4 regions of the Paenibacillus sp. F024 genome follow, and region 3 is predicted to be linked to each of the others. Evidence: riboswitches for the same ligand, from Rfam matches in the RefSeq annotation. Region 3 holds a riboswitch; each other region holds the start of a gene.
The links. Region 3 has a riboswitch for cyclic di-GMP ahead of ACZYR9_RS16400 (S-layer homology domain-containing protein). Riboswitches for the same ligand answer to the same signal wherever they lie in the genome.

Region 1: it holds a riboswitch for cyclic di-GMP, as region 3 does, so the genes downstream of both, ACZYR9_RS12350 (stalk domain-containing protein) here and ACZYR9_RS16400 (S-layer homology domain-containing protein) in region 3, are expected to answer to the same signal.
Region 2: it holds a riboswitch for cyclic di-GMP, as region 3 does, so the genes downstream of both, ACZYR9_RS25890 (response regulator) here and ACZYR9_RS16400 (S-layer homology domain-containing protein) in region 3, are expected to answer to the same signal.
Region 4: it holds a riboswitch for cyclic di-GMP, as region 3 does, so the genes downstream of both, ACZYR9_RS25305 (GntR family transcriptional regulator) here and ACZYR9_RS16400 (S-layer homology domain-containing protein) in region 3, are expected to answer to the same signal.

What each region holds. Positions count from the first base shown of each region.
Region 1 covers NZ_JBVASZ010000010.1:63,314-69,535, reverse strand. Annotated here, with positions in the region: gene ACZYR9_RS12365 (thioredoxin domain-containing protein) at 1-1,635, opposite strand, end outside; gene ACZYR9_RS12360 (CBS domain-containing protein) at 1,926-2,330, opposite strand; gene ACZYR9_RS12355 (VOC family protein) at 2,793-3,215, opposite strand; cyclic di-GMP riboswitch class I at 3,682-3,774, shown strand; gene ACZYR9_RS12350 (stalk domain-containing protein) at 3,902-5,020, shown strand; gene ACZYR9_RS12345 (S-layer homology domain-containing protein) at 5,068-6,222, shown strand, end outside.
Region 2 covers NZ_JBVASZ010000053.1:9,577-15,798, reverse strand. Annotated here, with positions in the region: gene ACZYR9_RS25910 (DUF6075 family protein) at 1-74, opposite strand, end outside; gene ACZYR9_RS25905 (RNA polymerase sigma factor) at 193-612, opposite strand; gene ACZYR9_RS25900 (helix-turn-helix domain-containing protein) at 1,201-1,530, opposite strand; gene ACZYR9_RS25895 (hypothetical protein) at 1,764-2,321, opposite strand; gene ACZYR9_RS25890 (response regulator) at 2,561-3,274, opposite strand; cyclic di-GMP riboswitch class I at 3,367-3,452, opposite strand; gene ACZYR9_RS25885 (urease accessory protein UreH domain-containing protein) at 3,701-4,444, opposite strand; gene ACZYR9_RS25880 (class I SAM-dependent methyltransferase) at 4,629-5,219, opposite strand; gene resA (thiol-disulfide oxidoreductase ResA) at 5,255-5,776, opposite strand; gene ACZYR9_RS25870 (F510_1955 family glycosylhydrolase) at 5,785-6,222, opposite strand, start outside.
Region 3 covers NZ_JBVASZ010000015.1:40,094-46,315, reverse strand. Annotated here, with positions in the region: gene ACZYR9_RS16420 (IclR family transcriptional regulator) at 1-142, shown strand, start outside; gene yraA (cysteine protease YraA) at 172-687, shown strand; partial or broken gene ACZYR9_RS16410 (aldo/keto reductase) at 718-1,517, shown strand; gene ACZYR9_RS16405 (cupin domain-containing protein) at 1,632-2,216, shown strand; cyclic di-GMP riboswitch class I at 2,291-2,378, shown strand; gene ACZYR9_RS16400 (S-layer homology domain-containing protein) at 2,430-4,013, shown strand; gene ACZYR9_RS16395 (S-layer homology domain-containing protein) at 4,206-6,222, opposite strand, start outside.
Region 4 covers NZ_JBVASZ010000048.1:11,222-17,443, forward strand. Annotated here, with positions in the region: gene ACZYR9_RS25290 (MmoB/DmpM family protein) at 1-28, shown strand, start outside; gene ACZYR9_RS25295 (sigma-54-dependent Fis family transcriptional regulator) at 540-2,477, shown strand; gene ACZYR9_RS25300 (Gfo/Idh/MocA family protein) at 2,501-3,481, shown strand; cyclic di-GMP riboswitch class I at 3,528-3,623, shown strand; gene ACZYR9_RS25305 (GntR family transcriptional regulator) at 3,868-4,548, shown strand; gene ACZYR9_RS25310 (acetaldehyde dehydrogenase (acetylating)) at 4,545-5,441, shown strand; gene dmpG (4-hydroxy-2-oxovalerate aldolase) at 5,441-6,222, shown strand, end outside.

The DNA.
Region 1 (6,222 bases), on a different contig from region 3:
CATAGCGCCGTCATAGATTTCCTTCGGACGCGTGAAGAGCTGCTCCCCGTCTTCACCGTAGAAGAATAGCCCTCCCTTGGTATCGTCCCAGAATAACCGCAGCATGTCATCATTCAACTCGACGGCCTGACGCAAATAGTCCAGCTCAAACGTGGCTTCATAGAGCTCGATCAGCCCCCATACCAAGAAGGCGTAATCGTCGGCATAGCCCAGATATGCCGATTCCCCGTCACGGTAACGCGCCAAGAGTCTTCCATCCTCCCGGCGCAGCTTCGTGAGGATGAAAGCAGCCGCTTTCCTTGCCGCATCGGCATATTCCGGTTTATCCAGCGCCTTGGCCGCTTTGGCCAGGGCCATGATCATCAGACTGTTCCAGGAGGTCAGGATTTTGTCGTCTTTATGCGGATGGATACGCTGCTCACGGTAGGCAAAGAGCTTTTGGCGGGAAGCCTCCAGCCCCTCTTTTAGCTTTGATTCGTCGATTTGCTTCAATCGGGCCATCGTTTCCACCGCGGCATGAATCAGATTCGGAATGCTGTGCCCCTCGAAATTACCCTCCTCGGTAATATCATAGGCTTCACAGTAGAGCTCTCCCTCTTCCTCTCCGAGAACCTGCTTCACTTCTTGAGGAGACCAGACATAAAACTTGCCTTCCTCCCCTTCCGAATCCGCATCCTCCGCCGAATAGAACCCGCCTTCAGGATCGGTCATATCCCTGAGCACATAAGCAACAATTTGCTCCGCCACATCAGCATAGCGCCGATTACCCGTCGCCTGGTACGCCTCCACATACGTCATCGTCAGCAAAGCGTTATCGTACAGCATTTTTTCAAAATGCGGTACCAGCCACTTCTCGTCCGTGGAATACCGTGCGAAGCCATAGCCGATATGATCGTACATACCGCCGCGGAACATCGCATCCAGCGTCTTCTCCACCATATGTAAAGCTTTCTCATTGCCCGTCCGCTTCCAATACCGCAGCAAGAAAGATAAATTATGACTCGTCGGGAACTTCGGCGCATCCCCAAAGCCTCCGCTGCTTGCATCGAAATTGCGCTCATACATCTCAAACGCGCGATCCAGCAGCCCCTCCGATAATTCCCCTTCCAGGTTGCCGATCAGCCGTTTTTGCGTCTCCTCCACCACCTGATCGCCGATCTCGATAACCTTGTCCCGGTTCTCCTTCCACTTGCCGGCAATTTGCGGCAAAATGTTCATCAACCCGTGACGCCCGTATCTGCGGGCCTTAGGGAAATAGGTCCCGGCAAAAAACGGCTTCTTCTCCGGGGTCATAATGATCGTCAGCGGCCATCCCCCCTGTCCGGTCATCGCTTGACAAACGGACATGTACAGATTGTCCACATCGGGCCGTTCCTCCCGGTCCACCTTGATTGAAACAAATTCACGGTTCAATAGCTCGGCTACCTCTTCATCCTCGAATGATTCTCTTTCCATGACGTGACACCAATGACATGTACTATAGCCAATAGATAGGAAAATAGGTTTGTTTTCCCGTTTCGCTTTATCAAAAGCTTCTTCTGACCAAGGAAACCAATCTACCGGATTGTAAGCATGCTGCAGCAAATAAGGTGACTTTTCATTGGCTAATCTATTGGGTTTGTTGTTTGTTGTCATGGGGCACCACTTCCTTGATTTCAGGATGTTATTGACGATAGTTAGAGCTTAGCATACCTTGCAATAAAAAGAAAAAACCTTTGCTACAGTAGCAAAAGGTTTCGTCGTGAAGAAATAAAAAACATTTTTTTTGCATTTATCAAATAGATTAATATCCTACGTTTTTTTGCATTTAATCTTAAATAGTATTTTAACATTCCCATATACGCTTAGCATTTCTTGGTGAAATTAATCATACAACTCTTTTTTTAAAAATCTCACATAGTATTCCTTTTCTTCAACATGCTCTATTAATCGGTAATATTACTAGTGTAATACTCAATTATGTCTTTACGGCGGATGATTCCGATAAAGATTTGGTTTTCGTCTACGACGGGAACAAAGTTCTGGTCAGCAGCCAAATGAAGCATATCCTCAAGACGCGCTTTGACCGACACGCATTCATTATGAATACGACGTTTAATTTCATAAACTTTGACAATATCCAAGTTTCGAAAGCTTAATCCGGAAGTGTTCTTCATCTTCCAGAATAGATCCCCTTCACAGAGAGTTCCAACATATTTTCCCTCCCCATCAATAACAGGAATTGCCGTGTATTGATTTTTCTCTAATATCTCCAGGGCCTCCTGCATGTTAGCAGTTGAATGAATATAGGCTACTTTGTGCTTGGGCAAAAGAAAATCAGATATTTGCATCGCTCAAAACTCCCTTCTACCAAAACGTTAACATACGTTTCGCTTATTGTGACACACATTAAGATAAAGCTAACCTATATTGATAACGTTGGGCGGTTACGTTGCACCCTATAGGGCCTCAACTTTTGTTTACTTCATTTTTTATTGATGAGTCCAAGTTTATCATACCTGTCAAAAAGAAAAAACCTCCGTTGCAACAAGTAAGAATATGGAACAGACTATTGTTGTTTTTAATAATTAATAACATCCCGCAACATGCCCCTTATCCGATTGAACTTCATCGTGCTGCGTTATATACATTTTTTGTTATTAATGCTTCGCGCGAACATCCCATCAATGGCATGTACTCTAGCCGTTCGATAAAAAGATGGCTTCATTTCCAAATAAAAAAAGCGGCCCCCTCTATGCGGAGCCAAACTTTCCAAGTTAACCTCTATACATTTTTTAATAATAAATAGATCGTTACCAGTCTCCGATGCCTAAGTTCAGCTGCCAATTTACTCCAAATTTATCGATCACCATGCCATAGTATTTGCTCCAAAATGTTTCTTGCAGCTCCATGCCTACAGAACCGCCATCCTTCAATTGATTAAAGACAGATTCAATTTCATCCTTGTTGTTACTTACAAAGGCCAGGCTGATGTTGTTTCCAACCACAAAAGGCATCCCGGGAAAAACATCTGAAAACATAACGTTGCTTCCGCCAATGGTAAGCCGCGTGTGCATTATGAGGTGTTTCGCTTCTTCCGGTAGAGAAAATTCAGGGTTTGGCGCCATATCTCCAAAAGTCATAAATTTCGGTTTCTCTGTTCCAAACACTTCTGCATAAAACCCCACTGCTTCACGGCAGTTTCCATTAAAATTCAGATAAACATCAACCGACATGCTCAGCACTCCTTCATTCATTGTTATTATTTTATAGATTTTTTTATTTACATCTTATCATTTAGCTATACGTGAACGATATCTCAGGTTCCTCAGCCGACAAGACTCTACTGGCAGCATTATCTCCAACAATTAGAAATGTATTCCACTGATATTGATTTCTTTACCATCCAGATCTCCGGAAAAAGCATTACCACCACTTGATGATCTCCGATGACTAAGATCGGTATGTCGCGGATGAAATGAGAAGCCAAGTTTAGTGAAAAACTTAGATTTGATGATTTATATATTCTTACCTTTCATATTAACAAGAGTAATGAAGCATGGTTTCTTTTAGATTGCTTTATTTTAAAAAGCTGCGAAGCAAGGTTCCCCATACTATGGTCCTATGTCTTTAGATGTTTTTAAAAGTTTGGAATGATTGGAAATTCATAGTTGAGTAATACTTTATATTCATTTAAAATGAAAAAGTCAAAGGCAAAATTTTCCGAAAGGAAAATGACGCAAAGCCATGGGTCTAAGGTCCTTGTTACAGGATGATGATCGCCAGGTTGCCGTTTCGCTGCATCGTTTGATTTTATCCATGGGTACTGCGCGGCTATATTTGGCTTGCGCAGTTTTTTGCGTCTATGCCGACCAACTATCAGAAAGAGGGTGTTTTTCTGTTTCAATGGAAGGCGAAATCAATGATCGCTATGTTTCTCTGTTTGTGGTCTTGCTTTAGTTTGGTTTCCGTAACATCAGCGGAAAAACAGATTGACGTAGTGATCGACGGAAAGAAGCTGGAATTTACGGTTCCCCCATTCATCGAGTACGGGAATACGCTCGTCCCCTTCCGCCCCGCTTTTGAAGCGCTTGGATTAAGTATTGCATGGGAGGCGGAAAGACAGGTTGTTACAGGGAAGAAGGATGGCCTGGAGCTTGAGCTTCAAATTGGCAGCACGACGGCGAAGGTCAACGGCAAGCTGAAATCTCTCGCGGTCGCTCCACGATTGATCGATAATCAAACGTTCGTTCCGCTGCGTTTTGTTGGCGAAGCATCCGGCAGAGAGGTGAAATGGGACGCGGAATCACGTACTGTTTTCATCCGTCCGCTCGGGAGTAGCGATGTTTCACAGCTTACATACGAAGGCGATATGGTGGATGGCAAGCCAAACGGCCACGGAAAACGGTATGCGGATGGGACACTCATCTATGAAGGAATGTTCCAAAATAATCAAATGAACGGTCAAGGGAGGCTATATGACGGAGGGCAGCTCGTCTATGAAGGAGAATTTCATCAATCCCTTTTTGAAGGATACGGCAAAATGTATTATGCCAACGGTAGACTGATGTATGAAGGTCATTTTTCCGACGGATTCATGCATGGCCATGGCAAGCTCTATCGTGAGGACGGCACGTTATGGTATGACGCCCATTTTCAGTACGATAGCATTGAGGGTCCGGGAACCGTATATTTTCCCAAAGGTCATCGGTTGGAAGTCGGATTTATCGACGGAAACCCGCATGGCAAGGGGATTTATTATTACGGGGACGGAACCGTTCGTTTTATCGGCGAATATCGTAACGGTATGCGCAACGGCTTTGGTACGAATTATTACCCGAATGGCAACAAGATGCACGAAGGCGAGTTTGTGGACAGTCGGCTGGTTCGAGGGAAATCTTATTATGAAAGCGGGAAGCTTCGGTACGAAGGCGAATTCAGCAATATGCTGCCTCATGGAAAGGGTATTGAGTATAACGAGGACGGAACCGTATTTCATCAAGGCCTGTTTAAGCTCGGAGATCCGGTCAAACCGGAATAACAACAGCTGCAAGGGATGAACGTCCTTATTTCAATGGGAGGATACATATGATGATGACATGGATCAAAGCATTCGCCTCGCAATGTTTGCTGTCAGCCGTTTTCATTGGGGTCGGCGCAGTGTTTTTCGCTTCGTCTGCGGAAGCTGCGGAGCTTGCTTCTCCTCGGGATCCGTTTTTTTATGACCGTAACGATACGCCGTACCTTTTGGAAGGGGAGTTGGAGTTTCTTCCCGCCGCCGATCAATCGGACATTACGGATTACGCTATATATGTGTTGGATCACACGGACAACAAGATAAAGCTTCTCGGCAGCGTGAATGTGAAGCAGCAGGAAGAGTATATCGCGTATGCCAAAAGCATCGGTCTCAAGAGGGAACGCTATATGTTCCGCATAAAGGATTTGGAAATCGCAAAAAATGCCGAAAAGTTCGGGATTTACGCCAAAAATGCATTGGAGGAAAGCACGGCCGGATTGATCATGCCGATATGGGACAGGCCCCGGCATCGTTTTCAAGAAGGTCTTCGCATTACCGATAAGAACCCAAGCCAGGGCAACTTGGAATTGGCGCTGACCTGGAAAGGACTGCAAGAAGAGAATCCGATCACCGGCTATAAAGTCTATTTCTGGGTGGACGGACAGAAAAAGGCGCTTTCCAGCAAAAGCATAGACGTGGCAAAAGGGAAATCCGAATATGAACTCATAGTGCCAAGCGGAACGATACCGGAAAGAACGGAGGAAATGGCAATTTACCCCGTCTCGCCGGAAGGGATCAATGGGCCTGGCTTGATTAATTATGTGATGGACGACATTTCGGAAGAGCCGATTGTGCAATTGCAGACTTCCAGCCTGATTCCGGCGCCGGTGATTACGGAGATCGGAGACAGGGATTCTGTCGTCGGCACATTTAGCGGCAGCATCCGTTGGGAGGTTGATGACCGCGAATTTACGGGCATGGTCAATGGGGCTTCTCCCTTATCGTATGCAGTCTATTTTCTAGATAAGGACAAGCGGAAGATCAAAGGTATCGGCATGATTCCCAGAAATACGAGCAGATACGGTGATTATACGCTGCAAATTCCGTCAGGAACGCCCATACCGGAGGAGGCCGTTTATCTCGGTGTTTTTGCGCAAATGTCCACGGCTGAAGGCATTCAGTTCGGCGAGAAGTTTTTTTGGGATAAACCGTATGATCGTTTCCAA
Region 2 (6,222 bases), on a different contig from region 3:
TTGCATTTCCTTTCAGCCAGCATTTGATGATAGAACCTCTCGTGTTCTTCATCCCGAAATCGAATAGGATGCATCGATACTTGCCCCTCTCACCGAGAATGATGAGCGGCTGGATGCAACCAGCCGCTGTCTGAAAAGATCCTCTATATAACATTTCATTCTGACGGGAAAACCGGACCCAATGACGAAAAATCACATGTTTTTGAGTAGACGCTCCATTATCTTTAAGCCTTGTTTAATAGATTTACGAACGGCCCGTTCATCGACATGCTCAGCTCTGGCAATAGCGACTTTGCTCATGCCTAGAAAAAAGTGTGCATAAATTCGTCTGGCCGATTTCTCCGGCAACTGGCACAACGCTTCGTAAAGCTGTTGCCGGGAGAGCTTGCGTTCATAGTACTCCTCCGGCGAAATCGAAAGAAAAAGAACGTCCTTCTCAATTCCATCGTTTCGATCCAGCGAGTAATACGCCCGGTGACGATACGTGCGCAGTTTGTATGCGCTTTCAATTAATTCAAACCGATGCAGCTCCTGAGCCACCTCGTCATCCACTTCAACCCATACATCCGTTTTCCAAAAAGGATATATGTCTTTCAAATTGATCTTTTTCATACTCGTCCCTCCGTTTTGGTTTGTTTGATCAATCAAAACAGAGGGGGGAGAGCGACAGCCGACGCTTCCTGACAAGCGGGAAGGACAACAAAAAAGACCTTGCCGCAGAGCGTGCCAACGCTTGATTGCGACCAGGTCTGATCGTAAGACTTGATAAACTTGATTCCACGCATGCCGATGAATCATTCGCCGCTTGTTATTATGTGTCGTCGGGATACATCAACATCAACTCCCTTTCTCACCTGGCAACACCGTGCGAGAAATTGTGCGGGCCTTTGATGGTTGGCGTTGCCCTATGTTTAGTTCAACTCCTTTACATTCGGAATATAGTCGACGACTGCTGTATCAGTAACAAAATAAAAAAAGCGCCGTATTTCTTCCCACTGGGATAGCAGGGAAAGAAACGGCGCTTGATGAAAGGGACAACCAGTCTTCATGATGCTTGTGGTTGCACAACCTGTCCACACTAACATCATAACACGGATCATGTGCATAACGCGTGCAGACTTTGTGCAAAAAGAGAGCAAATCCAGTGCTGCGTTCGGTGCATGTTCGATGCAGTTCCGGCGCTTCCTTTCGAGCAGTTACTTACTTTTGTCTCCACTTCAACAAATGCTCGATGTGTTGAATCAGAAAATCTAAATCTTCTTCGGAACAATGCTGTAGCATTTGGCCAATCTGGGACAACGGCTCTGGAAGTTCGCGATTCTCAAAAACAAATAACTGAGACAAATCCATGCGCAAACCAACAGCCAGTTTATAAATATTATCCAATGAAACGTTCTTTAGCCCGCGTTCAATTTGTCCGATATAATTAGGATGGAGGTCTGCCCGCTCTGCAAGCTGCTCTTGCGTCCATCCGTATTGTTCCCGCAATGTGCGAATGCGCTGACCTAACGAATCCCGAATTGAGTTCACATTTCCACCACCTTATTCTTTCAGCTTATAAGGCAGAGTAAGTCAAATGAACATTCGATAGATTCGCTATTCTCAGTATCCAATGTATGTGTTATAATCTCCTCAATACTCATTGAATCAATTGGCGAGACATTAATCGTATTTACTGGGATTGGACGTAACGAATAAAAACGTATTAAAATGAAAAATGGACGCAAAAAAAGAAGATGCGCATATGCATCTTCTGAAACCGGTCAATCATTTTGGGACGAATCCAAATCCAACAAAACCGCCCGATCTTTGATTTTCATATAGATTTTGTGCAATGTTCGCTTTCGAAGGTAGAAGTACGCGCGGCGGGAAAGTGCTAGGCGGCTCATGGCGTCTGAAAGCGCCAGTTGATCCATATATCGTAACCGAATGAACAAGCTTTCTTCCGGGGTGAGAGCCGAGAAAGCATAGTCGATCAAACCGATTCTGGATAGCAGCAACGGGATTTCATGTTCGGTGATTTCGATACGTCGTATAACCGTCCGTAAAACCGTTTCCTGTTTTCTGCCGCTGCTGTGAGCCGCAACCATTTGTAGCGTACGCGTTAATTCAGGGATGTAGGACAGTTCTGACTGCATGTACTTCAGTCTCGCCTTCCAGTCCTTGTAAGACTTCAGCCATAATTCTACTTTCTCATAGGGGACGGGGTGCTGGGTCAGCGTCATCACAATTCCCTCCTTGCTGTGCATGCTGCCTGAAATTGTTCCGCCAGCCTGCCTGTTAATCGTCATGATTATAGGTTGTTCACGCTCCGTTTTCATTATCATCGTCCCTTCTCTAGTAAAGTGGAGGAAGCAGTAAGGATGCCATTTTTCGCAACTTAAGTCAATTTTTGATTCTCACCTCCTACAAACTTGGTAATAAAATTCCTCTGTAGATACCTGCATTTGTCCACATTTTACCAATAATACATTCGAAAGAGGAGGGTGATTTTTCCCTCATACCAACAGATCATTGGTTGTCAAACCATCGCGAAACGGCTCGAATCGGAAACGAATCGCTAACAGGTGATGCGATCTAGTTGATCGTACAAGCCCCTACGTTTCGCTTTTTCCGCTGCTTCGCGAATGGAAGATACGTCGAATTTGCGAATGATATTGCGAACATGCGTCTTCATTGTGTTAGACGTGATTCCGAGCAATTCTCTAACTACCGGTTGTGTATAGCCCCAACCGATCAACTGCAAGATTTCTTTTTCAGTAGGAGTCAGCATTCGATGCAATTCCCTTCGCTTAACAAGTCCAATTTCATTACGGATGATGGATGCAACATCGGCGTGAAGGGAGGATTGCCCTTGATACGCTTCCCTGACGGCACTTGCGACATCCACATAATTGATCTTGGTAATATAATTGATCGCTCCGGCCAGCATTGCATCCACAATGATCTCGGGCTGGTAGAGTGAAGTCAAGATAATGATTGGCAGTGATTTGATCTTCAACACTTCGGCAATTGTATCCAATCCATCCTGTTGCGACGAATGTAACACCGGGTCATGAATCATTACGTCTAAATCCAATTGCATACTGGCTCGAATAGCCGATTCTTTGTTTGTTGCAATATGAGATATACTCATATCCGGCTCAGCATCGATCAACGCCGTCAACCGTTGTTGCCATACGGGGTCGCTGTCCACCAGCAATACTTGTATCCTGCTTTCTTGCCAGCGCATGACTTCTTCAACTTTTGCAGCATAGCGTACACGCTCCTCCATATATCATCACCTCGTATTCATTCTAGAATCACGACAAAAAGACACGTACCCTCAAACGGCCGTGTCTAGTTTTTCGTAGATGTGAGATTTGTGAGGGTAACCCGGCGATCATTGCAATAGTGCAGAAGACCCGTGGCTTTGCGTCCCAGCCTTTCGATCTGGTTTGCCATTTTTCCTATTATTTCTTCCAAATCATAGCCTTATAATACCATAATTTTTATTTTTCTGGCACCGCCCTAAGTCCCACGTGTTTAAATGTGTTGATATTTGTCGATTCTATATCATTTCATATCGAATGATACAGGATAAACTATAGAAGCGTCACAAATTGTAAGTTCGCGAAAAATTTCTTGATCACACAATAGGTCTAATCAACTACTCGTGGCTCTCACTCTGCATTATTTTTCCGTTGGCACCTCCCATGATTTACATTAGAGTCCAATATGTCAAGGTATCGCTTATGCCCAGCACTATAAATAACACACCCGCAAGTTTTTGTATCCACAACCCCCACCTTTTGGCACGCTTAACAATGACTCGATCTAACCCGAAACCTACAGCAAACCCGGCAATTAGTAAAAACGGCATTGCGGTACCGATTGCAAAAACAGATGGCAACACTACGCCATATGTTGATTGCAATGCCAAAGGCATAAGCGAACCGAAGAACAAAACAAACATTGTTGGACAAAATCCTAGCGAAAATGCAATCCCCATTAGAAAGGCTCCGCTCCTTCCTCCGGTTCGATCGGCCAATTTTTCAAAAAATCCTGCCACTCGAGCCCCAAGTTGAAAAGGAAGCCGAATCCAGCCAAGCAAAAACAATCCGATTAAAATCAATAACGGCCCAAGCAGCTTTCTTGCAAAAGAATATAAAGGGATCATGTCAGTGGATATCTTTTGACCGAAAAACCAAAACAAAGCACCGAAAATACTGAATACAATCATCTTCCCTAATAAATACATGAACGTTTCGGGCCACGACAACCTTGCTTGCGCTTGACGCTGCCCAAAGTAAGTAATAGCCGCAACGTTCGCTGACATTTGACAAGGAGCAACCGAACCAACAAAACCGAGAAACAGCGCCGCAAGAAAGGCGATATCAGTGTTCGCCGCGTTAACGAATGGTTCGCTAAGGAAGGCGCTAATTTTACTAAAAAAGGAGTACATTAACTATTCACCCCCCAAAATCCGTTAAATAGATTTGGCAGTTATGCTTTCATCACACATCGAACCTTGACAAGCATCTATTATAAACTACATAACGTAGTGTTTCGCGGATACATAAAAGCAGTCTATTTTATTTCCAGAATAACTGCCGCTTTATCGTTCACCGCAGTCTCACATTTCCAATTTATTTTATTCTTGCTTCAATTACTAGGAACAGTTCCCTACACATCGACGTCGTTTGCACCACTCTGAAACCTGCTTGTTCAACGGTTTCAAGTGTATTGCGGTTTAAATGACAACCAACACATAATCGTTTCCAAACGGGCGTTAACCAGTCTTGTATTTTACCAAGGACCAGATGATTTAACCTTACGTGTTCAAAAATTAAAATCGTTCCTTCAGGCTTGCATACTCTATGGATTTCGGCCAGAGCTTTCGCCGGGTCAGGTATCGTACATAATACTAGTGTTCCAACGATTGAATCGAACGAATTGGTTGGATACGGTAGATTTTGGGCATCTCCCGGTACCACTTCGATCGGAACTGTAGCTTCACGTGCTTTAATTAGGGATTGCTCCAACATCATTGGATCTGGCTCTATTGCAATGACTTGATCTGCAAACTCATAGTACAAAAAGTTAATACCCGTACCTGAGCCAATTTCCAGCACTTTTCCTTTCGCCTTAGAAAGAAGCTGTTTTCTTATCCGGCCGAATATTTTTGTTTCTAGCGGCTGCATCAACCGATCATAATATTTGTTGAATAATTTATCCATTGCAGCCTCCTGATCATAAACTGCTCACGAAGCAATTATTGTAATAATCGATTTATCCGGATGAGGATATCTTGTTCTTTCATCTCACCAATAAATTTATCTTTGATCACGCCAGATGAATCTACGAAAAACGTCGTGGGATAAGACATAACATTATATTTGTTTCGGATTTCGTTGTCGTTGTCGATAATGATCGGAAACGTAATCGCGTATCGATCAATAAAACTTTGTACTGTAACCCGGCTTTCACTTAAGTTAATGCCAAGCACTACCACATTGTCGTCTTTCCATTGATCATATTGTTTTTGCAGAGCCGGCATCTCGTTCACACATGGCGGACAAAACGTACCCCAAAAATTGATTACCAGTGCTTTCCCTTCATAGTCTGCTAATTGATGAACCTGTTGATCCAAACCAAAAAGCTTAAACTCGGGGGCTTTTGAGCCAATTTTTACGGAAGAATCTGATCTAAATAACGCTGATCCAATTGTATAAGCTCCAATTACCAATACGACCGACAATACAACAATTTGAATCCATCTTCGATTACGTTTCACTGTTATTCTTAAACCCCTTTTCCTTTATCCGCAATTTTCCTCCAGTTCATCCCTTCATCCAAGGATATATATACATCCAGATTAAAAGTGGCGAAAACAAGTTCTTTGGTATTCGTTGGGTTCTGTGCAATATACGATGCTGCATCTTCAACAAGATCTGGAATATTCACCTCAACCAACTGTTTCTGTTGCAGATCCATTTGATAAATAACCCCTTTTTGTTTGTAGCTGCCAACGATTATATTTCCTTCCATACCAAAGGTAAGAGAAGTTACCTGTAGATCGGCTATTTTTTCGAATTGGTTGCCTGAATCTTTGGATACATACAACGCTTTTGTCGTTCCAACTGCAACGATTGAATCATCGGACGGGTGAACAGCTAAAGATGTCAGTTCGGACAGTTCAACATCTATTCCAGTCATTTCGCTTTTGTTCCATGTCTTTGC
Region 3 (6,222 bases):
AGGTGCTCCGATTCACAAAGGGAAGCAAGTCATTGCCGCCATTGCTTTGACCGGTCCTTCGGTACGGTTGAGCAAAGAAAAGGACACAACTCATATTGAGTTGGTTAAAGCGTGCGCGAAAGCAATTTCGGATACACTCTGATTATTTTAGAAAAGCAGGAGGAATTCTAAATGGGGAAAAAAATAGCTGCTGTTATCACCGATTTGTTTGAGGATGTGGAGTTCACGGATCCTGCCAAAGCATTCGAAGCTGCAGGCCACGAGATTGTGACGATTGGACCGGAATCAGGCAAAGAGATTACCGGTAAACATGGTGAAAAGCTTACTTTAAATAAAGGGATCGGCGATGTCAATCCCACTGATTTCGATGCGCTGCTAATTCCTGGCGGATTTTCGCCTGACTTGCTGCGTGAGGATGATCGGTTTGGAGAATTTGCTAAAGCGTTTATTCAGGAGGGCAAACCGGTTTTCGCCATTTGCCACGGCCCGCAAGTGCTGATCGACACGAATCTGCTGAAGGGCGTCGATATCACCGGCTATCGTTCCATTCGCAACGACTTGAAAAATGCCGGCGCAAACTACAAAGATGAAGAAGTCGTCGTCAGCCGCAACATCGTAACGAGCCGTACTCCGGACGATCTTCCGGCATTCAATCGTGAATCCTTGAAGCTGCTGGGCAACGCTTGATTATTTAATTAAATTGGGAGGGATAATCGTATGAATTTTGTTACCTTAAACAATGGTTTGCAAATGCCTCAACTCGGGTTCGGCGTTTGGCAGGTAGAAGATGATGCAGCTGAAGCGGCGGTTTCCAAAGCGCTTGAAGTAGGTTACACATCTATTGACACTGCGATGATTTATAAGAATGAAAAAGGTGTCGGCAGAGCGATTCAACAATCGGCTGATCCTCGTGAAAAGCTGTTTATTACGACAAAAGTCTGGAACAGCGATCAAGGCTACGATAACACCTTGCGCGCATTTGATGAAAGTCTTGAAAGATTGGGGCTCGATTATATTGACTTGTATTTAATCCACTGGCCTACTCCTCAATATGATCAGTACATTGATACTTATAAAGCCATGGAAAAGCTGTATCGTGAAGGGCGCGCCAAAGCGATCGGCGTATGCAACTTCGATATTGAGCATTTGGAACGCTTGCTTAAGGAATGTGAAGTGAAGCCTGTTTTAAACCAAGTGGAGTGCCACCCATACCTTGCCCAGAATGAGTTGAAGGATTTTTGCGGCAAACATGATATTTTTGTGGAGGCGATGTGCTAAAAGATGAAGCGGTCCTGAAGATTGCCGAAGCTCATGGCAAAACGCCGGCTCAAGCAGTACTGCGCTGGCACTTGCAAAACAACTCCATCGTAATCCCGAAATCCGTGACGCCATCACGAATCGAAGAGAATTTTAATGTATTTGATTTTGAGCTGACTGCCAATGATATGGCAGAGATCAACAAGCTGAACCGCGACCGGCGCAAGGGTCCAAAGCCAAGCGAAATGAATATGCGATAAAACGAGTAAATAAAAACTTATCTTTGCTCGTCTCATGCCTCAAGTAAGACGGTTGTACCGTACTTATTTGGGGCATGTCCGTTTTTGCGAATGCCCAAAGGAGAGTGTGATTGTATGTGTAACCCGTCATCGAACGATTCCTTGTTCAATAGTGAAGATTCTGCAATTGAAGTTTCAGCCTATCGTTTTGAAGATGATGGAACGATACCGAACCATCCTTACTTTCCTGTTCTCGTGTACCGTGACCCCTTTAAAGGACAAACGGACATGATTCAAGACACATTTCATAAAAATCATTGGACAAACAGCTGGATCAACGGCGTGTTCGGTTACCATCATTTTCACAGCAATGTTCATGAGGTGTTGGCCATCCGCGCAGGCCGGGGGAAAGTACAGATTGGCGGGGAACAGGGCGCGATCCTTGAGGTTTCGACGGGCGATGTCATCATTCTCCCAGCAGGAACGGGGCACAAACGGATTGAGGCAAGCGATGACTTCTCGGTCATTGGCGCTTATCCCAACGGTGTTTCTTATGATTTACATACAAAAGCAGACTACAAATTGCGCGCGAGCATTAAAAACGTTGCTCGTCCGGATACGGATCCTGTCTTCGGAAGCGAAGGACCTCTGTTAAAGGAATGGAATAAAAAATCCGAACCGTACTATCGACAAACACAACCATCTCACCGGATCACATGAGGTTTTGGAAAATTTTACTTTCGTTTCATCATTACATCCTGTATACTGCATTTATCTACAAAATAATACATGATTATACTTTTGGGCAAACCGGTTGAAAAGCCGGGACGCAATGGCATGGGTCGTCGATTTCCACTGGGAAATACCGATTGCCAGTCCGCATTCTATTGTGTGCCCCCAATCAAACCTCCTTGTATAAAGGTGGTTTTTATTTTGTCGATCATACATTATGAGAAACAGCGAGGTTATGAACACATGAAGAAATCGATGAAGCTGTTGTTATCGCTGCACGCAGCAATCACCCTCGGAGCGGCAAGCTTGCCTGTACAAAAGGCATATGCGGACAGTCAAGGGCCAAGCGTCCCTTTCCCGGATGTGAAGTTGCACTGGTCGGCTGACAGCGTCGCTTGGGCGGTCGGCAAAAAGGTTGTCAGCGGCTATGAGGACGGGACGTTCAAGCCTGATCAACCGGTGACGGAGGCCGAGTTTTTGTCCATGCTCATTCATGGCTACAAGCCTGAAATCAAAAGTGGTTCTGCCGACTGGGCGGGGCCTTATTATCAGCTGTCTTCATCGCTGAATTATCCCGTGGACGCGCAAAATATCAACGCACGCAGCGAGCCGATCACGCGTATCCGCGTGGCGGAGCTGATCGCCTCGACGCAAGGCATGCATTATGACGGCGATGACGCCATTCGGTATATGTACGGCAAAGGTCTTGCTCAAGGGGAGGCCGACCAGCCGACGATAGCCGGATTTAACGGCTCTAAGACGCTCACGCGTGCCGAGGCCGTGCAGTTCATTAAGAACCTGTCCGAGCACGGATTAGGGGAGCTTCTTGCAAGGCCGGAACAAAGTTCCGATACGAGTGTGCTGCCGGTTGTACCTAGCGGAGACGCGGATGCCGGAGCAGAAGCCGATCAAGCTCATAGCGGCTCCGTCGTACACACGAATGATTCCGCCGTTGACAATACGCCCGTTTTAAAGCTTGATGACAAGCCTATCACTTTCAAAACGAAGCCGGTTATACAGGACGGAACCGTGTATTTTCCGATTCAAGAAGTATGCGCCGCGTTTGGGCTCGGCTACAAGGAAAATAGCGACGGCAGCGTAACAACGAGGAATTATAACGAAACGAACACGTTCAGAGACGGCGGAGACTATTTCGTTCATTATAATCCGGAGGGGGCGATTGTCCAGGAAGAAGACATCCCTCTGGACGGGCAAAAGCCGATGAAGAAAATAAACGGCGTCTTTATGATGCCGGAAGAATCTTTAGACCACCTCTGGTTTGCTGTGAAAAATGAAGCGACAAGGTTCGGCGGCATGATGACGGTGACCAACGGCCAAGTGGATCATAGCGAACTGAAGTTTATTAGGTATAAACAATTTGTGCTCAGAGATATGGAAAACATGGACGGTACAAACAGGCATCCGGTTAATAATGATTCGCCGTTTGACGACCTTGGTAAAATACAAAGAACGATATGGGTGAAGGAGTCTGCCTTGCCGCGCATAGGAACTAGTGTGTACGCAACCTGGAGATGGAATTCCAAAGACAGCCTTTATTATCAATTTAAAGAGATCAAGTTTACCGGGAAGATCGTCAATGGTGTCGCTAAGGGAACACTAAGCTTTGAAGGCGATATTACATATTATCAAGAAAACGATCGCTTAGAGCAGTTAAAGCCCGAGGAGCTGCAAGATATTGAATTGCCGTACGAAAACGGCGACATCAAAATGACATGGAACGATGCGTTGAACTTGTTTGCAAAAAACAAGATCCATCTTCCCTAAGTAACGTCATTGTCTGCATAAAGAAGCCCGCGGCCGCACAACCGCAGGCTTCTTTATTGTGCTACTTGCTTGCTTAAGGGCAGATTGACATCATTGAATCAATATAAAAAATGCCGTCCATTAGTACGGAAAATACAGGTTATATTCGAGATATTATAAATAAGTTTTCAAACTGAGCTCCATAGCCGCTATTTAATCCAAGGATTCCAACAGATTCTTGATCTCGGGATTCAAGTTGAGGGCGTTCCGGATGACCGTCAAAGCTTCCGCACGTGTGGAGTTCACTTTTGGATCAAATTTTCCGTCATTTCTACCGGAGATGATTCCGGCTTCAGCTGCAGTCTTCATTGCGTCTGCTGCATAGGAATCGTTCAGGTCAGCGAAGTTACCCTTGGATTTATCTAGCGATACACCGTTCATGTTCACGATGCGGGACAGAATGATGACAATCTCTTCGCGGGAGATCGGTTTATTAGGTTGGAATGTACCGTCACCATAACCGCCGATTACCCCGGCCGCTGCAAATTGATCGATAGCCTCATATGCCCAGTGATGGCTTACATCGTTGAGCGTTACTTGCTTAGTTCCACTTACCGGGAAAATTCGAGACAGGATCGATACAAACTCAGCGCGAGTAATTTCTTGGTTCGGCTTTACTGTGCCATCTTCATAGCCTTGAATGAAGTTCATCTTAAGAAAGGACTCCATTGTCTTCTCGGCCCAGTGACCTTTAACGTCTGTTGGCTCTTGAACCGGAGTCGGGGATGTGTTAGCTTCTTCAACTTTAGACTGAATGTTTTTTATAACACGGGTGTCCGCCTTAACGACATCAGATTGAAAAATATCAATTGTAGGCGTCTTCTCAGGTTTAATTTGTACAGTTGGTTCAGCCGGAGTTGGCGCAGGAGCAGGGGTCGTTGTAATTGTAGAACCATTGCTCGAGCCTGAAGAACGCTCTATGACGCTGATCAGGATATCAACGTGTCGGCCGCCATAAGTTGCAGTGACTACCGTAGAACCATTGGCTATACCCTTCACTACACCCGCTTTAGAAACTTGTGCGATACCCGTATTAGCCGAGGTCCATTCGATATCACTTGGAAGAATTTGAGCTGTCGTGGTGTCAGAGCAGGTTACTGTCACAATAGTGGATTTGGCTGTACCTCTTTGAACCGTCAGATTGTTCGGGTTAGCTCTGAGCAAGGGTTCTATCGGTGTAGGTACCCCGACATTGTCCGAAGATATAATGGACAAATCTGAATGCAGGTCATTCCCTGTCTGTGCTTGATAAATGCTGAAATTGTCAAAGGCTTCGCCTTTCCATATCCAATGCGCGTGTTCTTTGCTGATATAGTGATTGAAGTCCACTGTATTTCCAGTATTCTGCACAAACTCGTTTGTGATCATGAGTCCATCCTCATTGGCTCTGATGTTGTTATTGCGCAATTCGTTGTTTCTTGTGTCGAAGGCGAAATTGATTTCACCGTAACCGAGATGCTTCGAATTATTTTCTATTAACTCGTTCTCTTTAATGATGCAATCCTCCGTCCCCCCACGATTTTCGTCATAGCCGCCCAGTGTAATGCCTGCCGCCCGGTTATGATAAATACGGTTGCGCGAAACCTCCACTTTTGAAGTCATACCCCCGGCATGCTCGCTAGCCAGTTCAATCCCGTAGTCGTTGTCGTGTATATCGTTGTTCATGATCGTTACAGCTTTGCCGCCGTCCACGTATATACCGGCTGCCGAGTATTCATCCCCGTAGGCTGGATTGCCAAAAGAGGAGATATTGTATACGCGGTTTTCCGCTATCATGCCGTTTCTTGCCTGATCATGGGCAGGGTTCGGCGCGGTGCCCTCAAACCCGATGACGTCGATGCCGATATTGTTGTTATCGTGGACTGTGTTCTGCAGGATACGGAATCCGTCGACATTTCCATTAATCGCCATCGCTTCGCTGGCTCCCAGCTTCAGGTTGTACAACTCATTTTGGATAATGGCAAGATGCTGCAGCGGCTTTGCTGCGTTGCCGTAAACTGCAATGCCATGCGCATTTCCACCGCCTTCCCCAAGACCTGCATCCGTCCCCATATCGTGGATGCGGTTTCTGACCATTTCAATATTGCTGCCGCTACCGCTCACACGGATGCCGATGGGGGTAGTAGCGGCGCTATCCGTGCGATAATGGCTTATTTCAAGGCCTTCCACA
Region 4 (6,222 bases), on a different contig from region 3:
CGATGCCAATGGATACGTCGGCGTTTAAATAAACAGATACTTCTCTTTTCCCTTTAGCTTATGCCCTGCGAACTGGAAGTCCGGGGAGAAATAGTTATAATATGCATACCGGTCTATGCGGCCACAGGCAATTCCGATTATCTATCGGTTAACCTAATCTTGAAAATGACTTAGCTGGCTGCTGTTGGAGGAAGGTCAATGAATACCCCTTTAAGCCTTGTATCTCATAGGCTGAAGGGGTATTTCACTTTCCAAAAAGCAATAAATTAAATTGATTTAATACATGAGTTGAGGTATACTTTAAAATAAAAAAAAGTTTGCTAATTTGTTTCCCCAAAAAGAAACCGCTTACATATACAAGGGCCATGCATCGGCTGCTGCGTTTAAAAACTTCCTAATTCCAATATTTTCAATTGAATCCTCCCCTCACGTAAGACTAAAATCCACAGGATATTTCATATGATTAGAGTAAATACACGATGATTTGAAGAAAAATACAATTGAATAACGGGTAATTTTAGGAGGTGTATCTCTACAAAATGAATCCGTATCTTGCATTAGATGCTTGGTCCTCCCCGGGTTTTACAAAATCCAAATTGGAGGCTGCTTGGGAGAGCTTTATACTCCAAAATTATTTGGATATCAACGTAAGGCCTTTAGTGCTGGAATCATGGAGGCGCTGTCATTTCCAAGGGGTTCATCCCCTGAAGCCCCAATCGGAGACTATTTTACCTGAGGATCATATTAAAGAGTACCTAATGAACAATCCGCTTGTATTTGATTTGGATTCCATATTGAGCGGGCTGGCCTATGATACCGGCCACTTGGTCGTATTGACGGACCCGAAAGGTACGATCTTAAAAATTGATGGAGATAAACGCTTAAGAGATAAAGCGGAGAAAATGAATTTTGTCGAAGGATCGTCTTGGGCTGAAGGCCATGCGGGTACGAACGCTATCGGCACGGCGCTTTTAAATGCAGCTCCCGTACAAATTTTTGCAGCGGAGCATTTTTGCAAAGAGGTACATAATTGGACTTGTGCCGCAGCACCGATTCGAGATCCGGCTACCCAGAGTATTCTGGGAATTGTTGATTTGACGGGTCCTTGGCAGTTTGCCCACCCTCACTCGCTGTCTGCAGTTGTTTCGGTTTCGAGGGTCATCGAAGAACGATTGCGCCACAAGCTGGAGCTGCAACGAAACAAGGTTATGGAGTACTGCTTAGACGGGACTTCAAACCAACGGAACACACTTTTCGTCGCCCTTGACCGTGGAGGAGTCGTGATCAAAGCATCTCCGAAATTGTATGAGCACGGCTGGATTAATTCGAACCATCGTCTTGTTGATAGTCCCATATATGCTTTAAAAACATGGTCAACGGAAATGAACTGGGAAATTGAGAGGAAAAACGGAAAATGGAGGTTTTTACTTCGCACCTGTTTTGACGAAGGGAACCCGATTGGGGCTGTAGTGCAGGTTATACCACCGAGCCTTGAGAACCGGCTAGCTGAGGGGGGTTCAACAAAATATTCATTTGCTTGCATCATTGGATGCTCCCGGAAGTTTTTGGCCGCCGTAACAGAAGCTAAATTTGCTACGAGAAGTGATTTTCCGGTTCTGATTGAAGGCGAAAGCGGCACGGGAAAGGAATTATTGGCGCAATCTATACATGCAGGCAGTTTCCGGGCAGAAGGCCCCTTTGTTGCAGTGAATTGCGGAGCTGTACCCAAGGAGCTCGCAGCGAGTGAATTTTTTGGCTATGAAGGCGGTGCGTTTACAGGCGCCATAAAAGAAGGCAGAGCGGGGAGATTTGAACAAGCCAATGGAGGAACCTTATTTCTTGATGAAATCGGGGAAATGCCGTTGGACTTACAGACGCTATTGCTGCGAGTTCTAGAGGAGCGGGAAGTCGTACGTCTGGGCGGAAAAAAAATAATCAAGGTAAATTTAAGGATTATTGCAGCCACCAATCGAAATCTTCTTGTTGATGTTGAAAACGGTAAGTTTCGTCGCGATCTTTACTATCGACTAAATGTACTATCATTGCGTGTGCCTCCTTTGCGGGAAAGAGAGGGAGACATCCCTCTGCTATTAAATCATTTCATGCAAAAAGCTTGCTCAGAGATTGGACAATCACCGCCGGCACGATTCGATGAGGAAGCTATGCGAATTCTCGAGGGTTATGATTGGCCTGGAAACGTCCGTGAATTGCGAAATATTGCTTATCGGATTGCCGCCAGATCTAACGGAAATGCTGTGCGCGTTGCTGATTTGCCGGAGGAAGTGCTGGGCTGCAGGATGAAGCAAGTGATTAAACCGAATATGTCCCTTTTAAGGAGTAAAGGCAGGAATCAGGAGATTGAACTGATTCGTTCGATTCTCAATGAGTTCAATGGGAATGTATCAGAAGCGGCCAGCAGGTTAGGTGTTCACCGCAGCACGATCTATCGGAAGCTTGGCCGGGATCTAAGAAGCTGACCAGACAAGAGGGTGGAGAATTTATGGAAGGCAAAAAAGTAAAATGGGGTGTATTAAGTATACATCCATCGAGTAATGAAGATTTATTAGCTGTCTTTAATCATTCTCTTATTGCAGATTTAGTTCAACACGATCATGGTCATTATGAAGAAATCATCCATGATCCCGATGTGGATGCAGTATATATTCGATTACCAAGTAACCTGCGGCTATTGTGGGCATTAAAGGCCGCCAATGCCAAGAAACATGTCTTATGTGAAGAACCGGCTGCTATTAACGCACGGGACGCAGCACAAGTAATGAAAACGTGCAAAGACAATAAGGTCCTTTTTATGGACTCCGGTTATCGAATTCCCCATCCACAACACACCGAGGTCAAGCATTTAATTGAAACAGGCTTCATTGGCGATATTAGCATGATAAAATTGAGCTTTTCCTTCCCTGCCGGCATGAAGGAGTTTATAAACGAAGAATGGTATTGTCCTGTTTCCGATGGTCTAAATTCCATTCGACATATTCTTCAACGGGAGCCCTTGAATATTGTTGCTTTAGGGAAAGGGAAACAAAACGAAGCATATCAGACAATCATAATGATTTTCGACTACCCGGGCAGTATCCAAGCGCTTGTGGACTGCAGTTGCGATACGATGATGCGAAATGAATATGAAGTGATTGGTACAAGGGGCATCATTAAGCTCCCTTGTGCGTATCGTCCTGATTTGAACGGTGGCGATGGCGTGATTTGGGTGCAAACAGAAAACGACAAAAAAGAAATAACGATAAAAGGGAATCGAAATTTACACAGCATCGAACAATTATCCGAATGCATTCTACAGGGGAATCTAACTGACAATTGCGGGGAAACCCAATGGAAAAACACTAAAATTTTTGAAGCCATTGAACAGTCTCTGAACAACAATGCCGAAAGGACGCGAATCGAGAACAAGTTTTTGGAAGACGGATGGGCGGCGGAATGCGGTATATCCTCTTTTTTGACAAGATGATATTGGAGGATGCAAAGCGAGACATTCTATGACAGGCCGGCTAAGCAATGAACAAAGGCAAATCCGTTCGAAAGGCGGAGACGCAAAGCCACGGGTCTAAGCTATCGGTTCATGCGGATGGAATGATAGCCGGGTTGCTCAAGCAGCCTGGCTTTTTTGGTTTTCCGCACGATTTGCACGTATCTTTCATCCGATTACTCATCCACATACCTTGTTGTATTCCTTGTCACTTCTTGTAGAGATGGCGACTTGTCATAAGCTAATAAAGAACATGATGGTGTGAGAGTATTCATAAAACAACAAAATTCCTACAAAACCGTTGACGCGAAAGCGCTTTTATCTTATATTAAAAACAGTTAACTGTTAACACTTTGGAGTGAAGCCGTATGATTCATTTAAAAACCGTTGATAAACAAAAAATAGGTGAGCAGGTACTTATTATTTTAAGAAAAAGTATTATGCTCGGTGATATAAAAGCCGGCTCTCATCTCAAGGAAACTGTTTTATCCAAGGAATTGGGTGTAAGCAGAGGGCCTATTAGAGAAGCAATTGTTCAGCTCGAAAATGAAGGGCTAGTGACTACACCTTCAAACGGTAGAAGTGTGGTTGAAGGTTTTTCTATAAAGGATCTGGAGAACTTGTATCATACGAGGATCCAGCTCGAAAAATTTGCAATCTCTCAAATTACCCCAGAAGCAATAGAGCTGGGGAAAGCGGAGATGTACCGTTATGTGCAAAATATGGAGGACGCACTATTAAAAGGGGAGCGTGATGTGGAATCTGATTTAACTTTTCATTTTATGCTTATTCAACTTACAGGCAATAAGACGCTAGTTCAGTTATGGAAGTCACTCAATGGGCCAATTAAAACATTGATTGACGTTACATCGGATTTTACAATGAACCATCAAAAAGAAATCATTGAAGAGCATTTTAAGATTGTTGAGTTCCTTGAACGCGGAGAAAACGAACAAGCTCAAGCCGAGTTAGTACATCATCTTCAAAATGCCGGGGAATTTTACAAACAAGCTGCGAAACGTTTAAGAGAGGATGAACAAAACCAGTGAACAAAAAAGTGAATTGCGCCATCATCGGTTCGGGAAACATCGGTACCGATTTAATGTACAAATTGCTTAGAAGCGAGACGCTTTCGCCTGCTGTAATGATAGGTATTGAACCGCAATCCAAGGGGCTGGCGTTAGCGCGTGAAAACGGATTGCAGACGATCGACACGGGAGTTTCCGGGTTTGAAGCCAATTCGTCCTTAGCTGAAATTGTATTTGATGCAACGTCGGCCAAAGCGCATTACCATCACGCCGAAGTATTAAAACGGTTGGGCAAGAAGGTGGTTGATCTTACTCCTGCTGCGGTAGGACCTTTTGTCATCCCTTCCGTTAACTTAAATGAAGAAAGCGTTAAACAACTTGATAACGTCAATATGGTTACATGTGGTGGACAAGCCACTGTACCAATAATGAAAGCGATTACTAGAGTGGCCCCTGTGGAATATGGTGAAATCGTGGCCTCTGTATCCAGTAGAAGCGCAGGCCCGGGGACAAGACAAAATATTGATGAATTTACAATCACAACGGCCCGTGCACTGGAAAAAATAGGAGGAGCGCAAAAGGCCAAGGCGCTTATTGTCTTAAATCCTGCTGATCCGCCGATCATCATGAGAAATACGATTTATGCCAAAGTATCAGAAGATTCTTACCATAAAGAGAGTGAGATTAAGGCGTCGATCTATGACATGGTGGAAACGGTAAAGAGTTACGTTCCGGGGTACCGCCTTATGTCAGAGCCCGTTATGAGGGACGGGATTGTCAAAGTCTTTATTGAAGTGGAAGGGCTTGGCGATTTCCTGCCGATCTATGCAGGTAACTTGGATATCATCACTTGTGCTGCTGTGAAAACAGGTGAACTAATGGCTGCATCGTTGGTACAAAAGGAGAATGTATAATGAACAAAAAAATTCTAATTAATGATGTTACATTGCGGGATGGGATGCATGCAATTTCCCATCAGTACACGGTAGAGCAAATTGCTCAACTGACAGAGCTCATTGATGATGCAGGTGCGGATATTATCGAAGTTACGCATGGTGATGGGCTGGGCGGCAGCTCGATACAGTATGGATTTTCGAAAGAGACGGAGGAAGACATGATCTCTACCGCAGTAGCTGCGGCCAAAAAGGCCAAAATCGGCGTGCTGCTGATTCCTGGGATAGGGACGATTGAGCATTTGAAAAAAGCGAGGGACCTGGGAGCGTCGGTGGTTCGGGTAGCCACTCACTGTACCGAAGCGGACGTTTCGGAGCAGCATATTAAAGCAGGTCTGGCTTTGGGTATGGATACGGTGGGCTTTCTGATGATGTCACATCGGGCTGATCCGGAGCAGCTTGTAGAAGAAGCAAAAAAGATGGAATCGTACGGAGCCCAAAGCGTTTATGTTGTAGATTCAGCCGGCGCTTTAACGATGGACGATGTACGTCGCAGGGTTTCATTGTTCAAAGAAAAGCTGCAGATCGAGATCGGCTTTCATGCTCATAACAATCTTTCGCTCGGCGTGGCCAACTCGATTGTTGCCATGGAGGAAGGTGCCACGAGAATTGACGGAAGCCTGGCAGGGATGGGAGCCGGAGCAGGGAATGCGGCACTCGAGCAATTGATAGCAGTGATGAACAAATTACATATCCCGCACAATATCGATCTATATAAGGTCATGGACGCTGCAGAGAATGT